Regions from separate parts of the Cellulomonas sp. P1_C4 genome, predicted to be linked through region 3. Evidence: riboswitches for the same ligand, from Rfam matches in the RefSeq annotation. Region 3 holds a riboswitch; each other region holds the start of a gene.
What was found. Region 3 has a riboswitch for S-adenosylmethionine ahead of AC1DYZ_RS19495 (ABC transporter permease). Riboswitches for the same ligand answer to the same signal wherever they lie in the genome.
Positions count from the first base shown of each region.

Region 1: another riboswitch for S-adenosylmethionine. It lies ahead of AC1DYZ_RS16550 (LLM class flavin-dependent oxidoreductase); the one in region 3 lies ahead of AC1DYZ_RS19495 (ABC transporter permease).
Region 2: another riboswitch for S-adenosylmethionine. It lies ahead of AC1DYZ_RS08485 (methylenetetrahydrofolate reductase); the one in region 3 lies ahead of AC1DYZ_RS19495 (ABC transporter permease).

Region 1 covers NZ_JBFUAI010000021.1:27,661-29,916, forward strand. Annotated here, with positions in the region: gene AC1DYZ_RS16545 (L,D-transpeptidase family protein) at 1-711, opposite strand, end outside; SAM riboswitch class IV at 872-990, shown strand; gene AC1DYZ_RS16550 (LLM class flavin-dependent oxidoreductase) at 1,209-2,256, shown strand, end outside.
Region 2 covers NZ_JBFUAI010000008.1:158,920-161,175, forward strand. Annotated here, with positions in the region: gene metE (5-methyltetrahydropteroyltriglutamate--homocysteine S-methyltransferase) at 1-133, opposite strand, end outside; gene AC1DYZ_RS08485 (methylenetetrahydrofolate reductase) at 141-1,178, opposite strand; SAM riboswitch class I at 1,246-1,342, opposite strand; gene AC1DYZ_RS08490 (hypothetical protein) at 1,460-1,675, opposite strand; gene AC1DYZ_RS08495 (DNA-3-methyladenine glycosylase I) at 1,749-2,256, opposite strand, start outside.
Region 3 covers NZ_JBFUAI010000034.1:10,880-13,135, forward strand. Annotated here, with positions in the region: gene AC1DYZ_RS19490 (ABC transporter permease) at 1-89, opposite strand, end outside; gene AC1DYZ_RS19495 (ABC transporter permease) at 91-1,104, opposite strand; SAM riboswitch class IV at 1,164-1,271, opposite strand; SAM riboswitch class IV at 1,486-1,595, shown strand; gene AC1DYZ_RS19500 (nitroreductase family protein) at 1,612-2,256, shown strand, end outside.

The sequences.
Region 1 (2,256 bases), on a different contig from region 3:
CGTCTCGCTCTGCGTCGAGAGCAGCAGGACGCGCGGAGTGGTCGTGCCCGGCTCCAGCCATCGGGTGCCGACGAGGAACCCGGGCACGTGCGGGGTCGGCTTGTCCGGGCTGCCGGTCGCCTTGACCGGGAAGACCCGCGTGGACGCGCCGTCGTCGACCGTGATCGTCTGCGCGGCCGTGTCCACCTGGACGGTCCAGCCGGTCCCGGCGGCCTCGGTGTCGGCGGCGTCGATCCACGCACTGCGGTCGTTCACCTGCGCGGCGTCCTGGCTGGGAAGCGCGCCGCGGGTGGCGAGCATGACGCGCAGCCACCGGCCGCGCTGGTCGATCACCGGCAGCGTGGTGCGGACCTGGAGGGTCAGCGCGGGCACGACGCCGACGGCGGCGCCCGCGGGTGCCACCCGTGCGGCGGTGTCGCGCACGACGACGACGGTCTGCCAGCGGCCCAGCGACGGGTCGTCGTTGGCGCGCTGCGGGAGCCCGTCCGTGCCGGGCAGGCCGGCGACGACGTGCAGGGGGTCGGTGACCGGCAGCGCGGCGAGGTCGGCCGGCGGCGGCGCGGGGACCGCGGGAGCGGCGGCCTTGGCCACGGCGACCGGAGCGGCGACCACCACGGGTGCCGGTGGCGGCACGTCTGTCGGGCCCGAGCACGCCCCGGTCAGCACGAGAACCGCGGTCGCGACGAGGGCGGCGACCTTCGTGCGTGCCACGCCCCACCTCCGCCCGGGGACAGCCGACGACGTCCCGAGAAGTCATCGTGCGCCTGCCGCGCACGATCCGGCAAAGCGACCGACTGTCGGACATTCCATCTCACGATGTGGTCCGATGTTTGACGCCCCCGCGGTCCCTGTCTAAATTCCCTACCAATAAGGTCAAGATTTCCAGTGCGAAGCCCCGGCTAGCTGGATGGCAACCCTCCGCATGGTGGGGTGCCCCGGGTGAGGACCTGGTCACGGCGGGATCTGTCCCGCCGTCGACAACATGCGAGCCCCGGCAACCGCCGGGACGAAGGGACGGACCATGGACGCGACCGGGGCCACCACCCGTTCGATGCTGACGCGTTCCTGTCCGGCCCTCTGTCGCCGCTGACGCGCTGACCCACCCTCCGCACGCCCCGCGACCGGGGCGTGCGACGCGTACCCCCGAAGCGCCGCTGCGCTCGGCGAGGAGCGCGCGCCCTCTTCCCGCCTGAACGAACGGACCCCCCGTGCCTGCCTCGACCCGCCACGCCCACCTCGGCATCGACCTCAGCGACACCGGCGCCCACGCCGCCGCCTGGCGCGACCACGGCTCCCAGGGCCAGCGGCTGTTCGACGCCGCCCGCCTGCTCGAGCTGGTCGCCGTCGCCCAGCGCGGCGCCCTCGACTTCGTGGTCTTCGACGACGGTTTCGCGCTGCACCCGAGCCGGAACACGGCCCTGCAGGGCCGGCTCGACGCCGCCCTCGTCGCCGCCCGACTCGCCCKGCGCACCTCCGGGATCGGCCTCGTCTCGACCGTCGGCACCACGCACACCGCGCCGGCGCACGTCGCCAAGGCCATCGCAACCATCGACCACGCGAGCCACGGACGCGCCGGCTGGCAGGTCGGCTGGGACACCCGGATCGACGACGTGCCGACGGCCGGCCCGCGCTCGACGTCGGTCGAGCTGTCGGCAGTGGGGAGCGCGGCGGAGGCTGTCGGGGTCGTCGAGCGCCACTGGGACCGGTGGGACGAGAGCGCYCCCGTGCGGCCCCGGTTCGTCGCCCACGACGGCGTGCACTTCGCGTCGAAGCCGTCCACCGCCGCCGGGCGCCCCCCGCAGGGCCGGCCGCCGGTCGTCGTGCGTGCCGACTCGACCGCCGCCCTCGACCTGGCGGGTCGGCACGCCGACGTCGTGCGCGTCCGGGCCACGGGTCCGGACGACGCCGCGCMGGCCCGGCTCCGCGTGCTGGCCGCGGTCGCCGCGGCGGGTCGCGACCGCCGCGACGTGCGCGTCCTGGTCGACGTGCACCTCGTCGTCGGCCCGGACCGGGCGAGCGCGGTGGCCCGGCACGAGATGCTCGCCGAGCTCGAGGGCGTCGACACCGGGACCCTGTCGTTCGTCGGCACCACCGCGGGCTTTGCCGAGCTCGTCTCCACCTGGGTGGACGACGAGATCGCCGACGGGTTCGTCGTGCGGCCCTCGTCGGTGCACACCGACCTGCCCGCCCTCGTCGACGGCGTCGTGCCGCTGCTGCGCGCCGCCGACCGGTTCCGCGCCGGCTACCCCGGCACCT
Region 2 (2,256 bases), on a different contig from region 3:
CGGCGGTCGCCTCGACCTCCTCGGCCGTCGTGCGACCGGCCCAGAACGCCTCGAGGGCCTTCTTGAGCTCGCGGCGCGGGCCGATGCGCGGGTAACCGAGCACGGAGCTGGCGGGGAAGTTCGGAGTGCTCATTGCTTTCTCAGTCCCTCGGGGGTCGGGCGGGTGCCGTGTCCTGCGGCCATCCGGCCAGGTCGGGAGCTGTCCGAGCTCCGCCGTCGAGGTGTGCACCCTCGAGCAGGTCAAGTGCGGCATGGTGCTGGTTGAACGTGTACAGGTGGACGCCGGGTGCTCCGCCGTCCAGGACGCCGTTGACCAGGTCGACGCTCGCGCGGATCCCCCGGCGGTGGCGGTCGAGCTCGTCGTCGGCGGAGCCCAGCAGGTCCAGGAGCTTGTCCGGCACCGGGACGCCGGTCAGCTCCTGCACCCGCAGCAGGCGGGCCGGGTCCGTGGTCGGGATGATGCCCGGGATGATCGGGATGGTCACGCCGGCCTCACGGGCCTCGGCCACGATACCCAGGTAGTCGTCCGCGTCGAAGAACACCTGCGTGATCGCGAAGTCGGCGCCGGCCTGCTGCTTGGCCAAGAGCGAGGCGACGTCCTGAGCGCGCGTGCCGCCGGTGGCGTGGTTGCCGCGGGGGAACGCCGCGACCGCGACGGACAGCGGGCGCACCCTCGCCCGGACCGCTTGCGACGGGCTGTCCGCGCAGCGCTGGGCCTCGATGTCGCGCAGCAGCTCGACCAGCTCGCCGGCCGTCTGCAGACCGTCGGGGTGGGCCGCCCAGTCGCTCTGCTCGGTGGGCGGGTCACCGCGCAACGCGAGGAACGACCGCAGGCCCTCGTCGAGGAACTCCCCGACGATCTCCGTGATCTCCGCGCGCGACGTGCCGACGCAGGTCAGGTGCGCGATCGGGTTGAGCGTCGTCTCGCGCAGCAGCCGGCGGACCAGCGCGCGCGTGGTGACGCGGGTCTTGCCCGACGCGCCGTAGGTGACGGACACGAAGTCCGGGTGGACGGACTCGAGCGCCTGGATGGTCGCCCAGAGTCGGGGTGCCGCATCGGGGTTCCGCGGCGGAAAGAGCTCGAAGGAGATCGTCGGGCGGTCGTTCGCGGTCTGCGGGCGGGCCGCCGGCGCGGCGTGCAGGCCGGGCGTGCGCGGTTCCACGGCGGCCGCGCTCACGGCGCGACCGGTCCGGTCGTCGGCACCGGTGCGGTGCGGGGACACGTGGTCTGCGGGGACATTGCTCACTCCATCGTCCCTGGCGGAAGCACCCACACCCTCGGCGGGGAGGGGGGTTGCTGCGGCGTCGTCGAGCCAGGTCTCTCGGCCGCTCTGGATGGTAGGCGCGATGCTAGACCGGCGATCACATGCTGGGCAACCTTGCTCGACCTGTGAGACGTGAGTGTCCGGCGCCGTCCAACCGGCGAGGAGCGGCGCGTGCGCGGGTGGCTTGAGCCTCCTCAGTGCGGGCGGCGAGGGAACAGGTTCCCCGACTGCATGCGGCTCCGCTGCGACGGCACGTCGAACCACGACGTCGGGGATCCGGCGGGGACGGACAGCAGCCCGTCCTGCACCGCGGCGAGGGTCCGGGCGTCGGGGGCGACGTTGTCCGCGAGAGCCTCCGCCGCCGCGCGCTCGGCATCGCGCCGTGCGTCGTCGTCGGGCATCTCCGTCATAGGCCCGCACTGTAGTCCGCGTCACACCCGGTTCCGAGAGCTGCACAGCAGCGTCACCCGGCAGGAGTAGCGCTCACTCCGACGGGTGAGGCGCGCCGGCCGACGGGCACGTGGCGAGGTGGTCGTCGACGACTCCGCAGGCCTGCATGGCGGCGTACGCGGTGACGGGACCGACGAACCGGAAGCCGAGCGACTTGAGCTGCGTGGCGAGCGCGCGGGACTCGGGCGTCTGCGCCGGGACGTCGGCCCAGGTCACGGGCCGGACGTGGGCGGTCCGGTCGGGTGCGTGCGACCACAGGACCTGCTCCAGGGTGCCGCCGGCGGCGTGCAGCTCCCGCAGTGCGCGCCCGTTGGCGATGGTGGCCTCGATCTTGGCGCGGTTGCGCACGATGCCCGCGTCGCCCATGAGTCGCGCGACGTCCTCGTCGCCGAACTCCGCGACGACCTCCGGGTCGAACCCGGCGAACGCCGCGCGGAAGGCCGGCCGCTTGCGCAGCACGGTGATCCAGGCGAGGCCGGACTGGAAGCCCTCGAGCGCGAACCGCTCGAAGAGCGCGTGCTCGTCGTGGACGGGCACGCCC
Region 3 (2,256 bases):
TGGCGGTCGCGCAGGGCGTCCGCGAGGCGGTCGGGCGAGGTGGCCGCGAAGTCGTCGGGCGCCAGCTTCTCGTTCAGGAGGTCGGTCATCTCACACCCCCGCCGTCACGGGCCGGCGGGCCGGCGCGACGTCGTCGGCCTCGACCTCGGTCGGGACCGAGACCTTCGTCGGCCGCGTGCGCCGCGCGATCCGGGGGTCCAGCAGCGGGTACAGCAGGTCGACCACGAGGTTGACCAGCACGAAGACCGCCGCGGCGAACAGCACGATGCCCTGGACCACGGGGATGTCCTGGGCGCTGACCGACGTGGCCGTGAGCCGGCCGATCCCGGCGCGCGAGAACACGGTCTCGGTGACGACGGCGCCGGCGAGCAGCTCCCCGATCACCAGGCCGATCACGGTGAGCGCCGGCAGGGAGGCGTTGCGCAGGGCGTGCCGGAAGTGTACGCGGGTGGCTCCGGCGCCCTTGGCGCGCGCGGTGTCGACGTACGGCTGGCCGAGGCTGTGCCGCAGGGACCGCGAGAGCATCTGCGCGATGAGCGCGGCCGTCGGCACCGCAAGCGTCACCGCGGGGAGCACGATCGAGGCGAAGCCCTTGTTGCCGACCGCGGGGAAGATCGGGTTCGCGAACGAGAACCACTGCACGAGCATCAGGCCGAACCAGAACGACGGGATGGCCACGCCGAGCGGGGGCAGCCCGAGCAGGGCGTTCGACAGTCCGCGGCTGCGCACCAGCGTCGCCACGATCGCCAGACCGCCGCCGAGGAGGAGGGCGAGCACGAAGGCGGCGACGGCGATGGCCGCCGTGGGCGGGATGGCCTCGGCGATCAGGCCGGTCACCGGGCGGTGCAGGACCACCGACGTGCCGAGGTCGCCGCGCAGGACGGCGCCGAGCCGCGTCACGTACTGGACCGGCAGGGGCTGGTCGAGCCCGTACTGCGCCCGGAGCGCGTCCAGCTGCTCGGGGGACACGTCGGACGACTCGCTGCCGTACATCAGCGAGACCGGGTCGCCCGGCAGCGCGTAGAGCACGACGAACGAGACCGTGTAGGCGGCCCACAGCACCAGGAGCGCCTGCGCGAGGCGGGCTCCGATGTAGCGGTTCATGTCCCGGCCCGGGGGATGGCGCGCATTGATCGTCCTCGTCCTGCCGGAGTGGTCCGGCGCATCTGTGCTTGCACGGCGGGTGCCGTGCCGGGTAGTCACCTGGAGCACCCCGTCACGCGAAGGGTTGCTGCCCGACCAGCCAGGGCTTGTCGTCGGGGCTCGAGACCGCGGCGAAAGTAGGCACGCCGTGTGGCCCCGTCAACGATCTCGCGCGCCTTCTCACCAGGTGGACACGCCGTCTCAATCCCGTCACGTCGAGACGCGTTCGCCCGTCCGGCCCCGCGTCGTCTCATGGGCCGCCACCGGTTTCCGTGTACCGGGATGTGAGAAGGCTGTCCCGATCGTTGACATCGCCCGACGCGCAGTCGACCCTCCTGCGCAGGTCAGGAGCTCCGCCGTCTGGCTCGGCAGGCGGAGCAGCAACCCTCGGTGACGTGGGGTGCTCCCGAGCAAGACCCGGCCCGCCGGATCACGGCGGGCAAACGTCCGACACCCCGGAGCACCGTCTTGTCCGTCGATCTCCTCCCGTCCTCCGTCGCCGCGCGCTACGGCGGTGCCGCACCCGCCGAGGTCGCGACCTKGGACGTCATCGAGCTCCAGCTCGCCCACCGGTCCGTGCGCCGCTACCTGCCCGACCAGGTCACCGACGCCGAGCTCGCCGCCGTCGTGGCCGCCGCGCAGTCCGCCGCCACCAGCTCGAACCTGCAGCTGTGGAGCGTCGTGGCGGTCCGCGACGACGCGCGCCGGGCCGTCCTGGCGGCGCTCGCGGGCGATCAGGCCCACATCACCCAGGCCCCGCTGCTGCTCGTCTGGCTGGTCGACCTCGGACGCGCGCACGCCATCGCGGCCGCGCACGAGGCCCCGACCGACGGCGCGGCCTACCTCGAGACCGCGGTCGTCGGATTCGTCGACGCCGCCKTGGCCGCGCAGAACGCCGTGCTCGCCGCCGAGTCGCTCGGCCTCGGCACCGTGTACATCGGCGCGCTCCGCAACCGTCCCGCGCAGGTCGCGGAGGTGCTGCACCTGCCGCAGCACGTGTTCGCCGCGTTCGGCCTGGTGGTCGGGCGGCCGGACCTCACGGAGAACGCCCGCATCAAGCCCCGCCTGCCCCAGTCCGCGGTGCTGCACCACGAGACGTACGACGACGCCGAG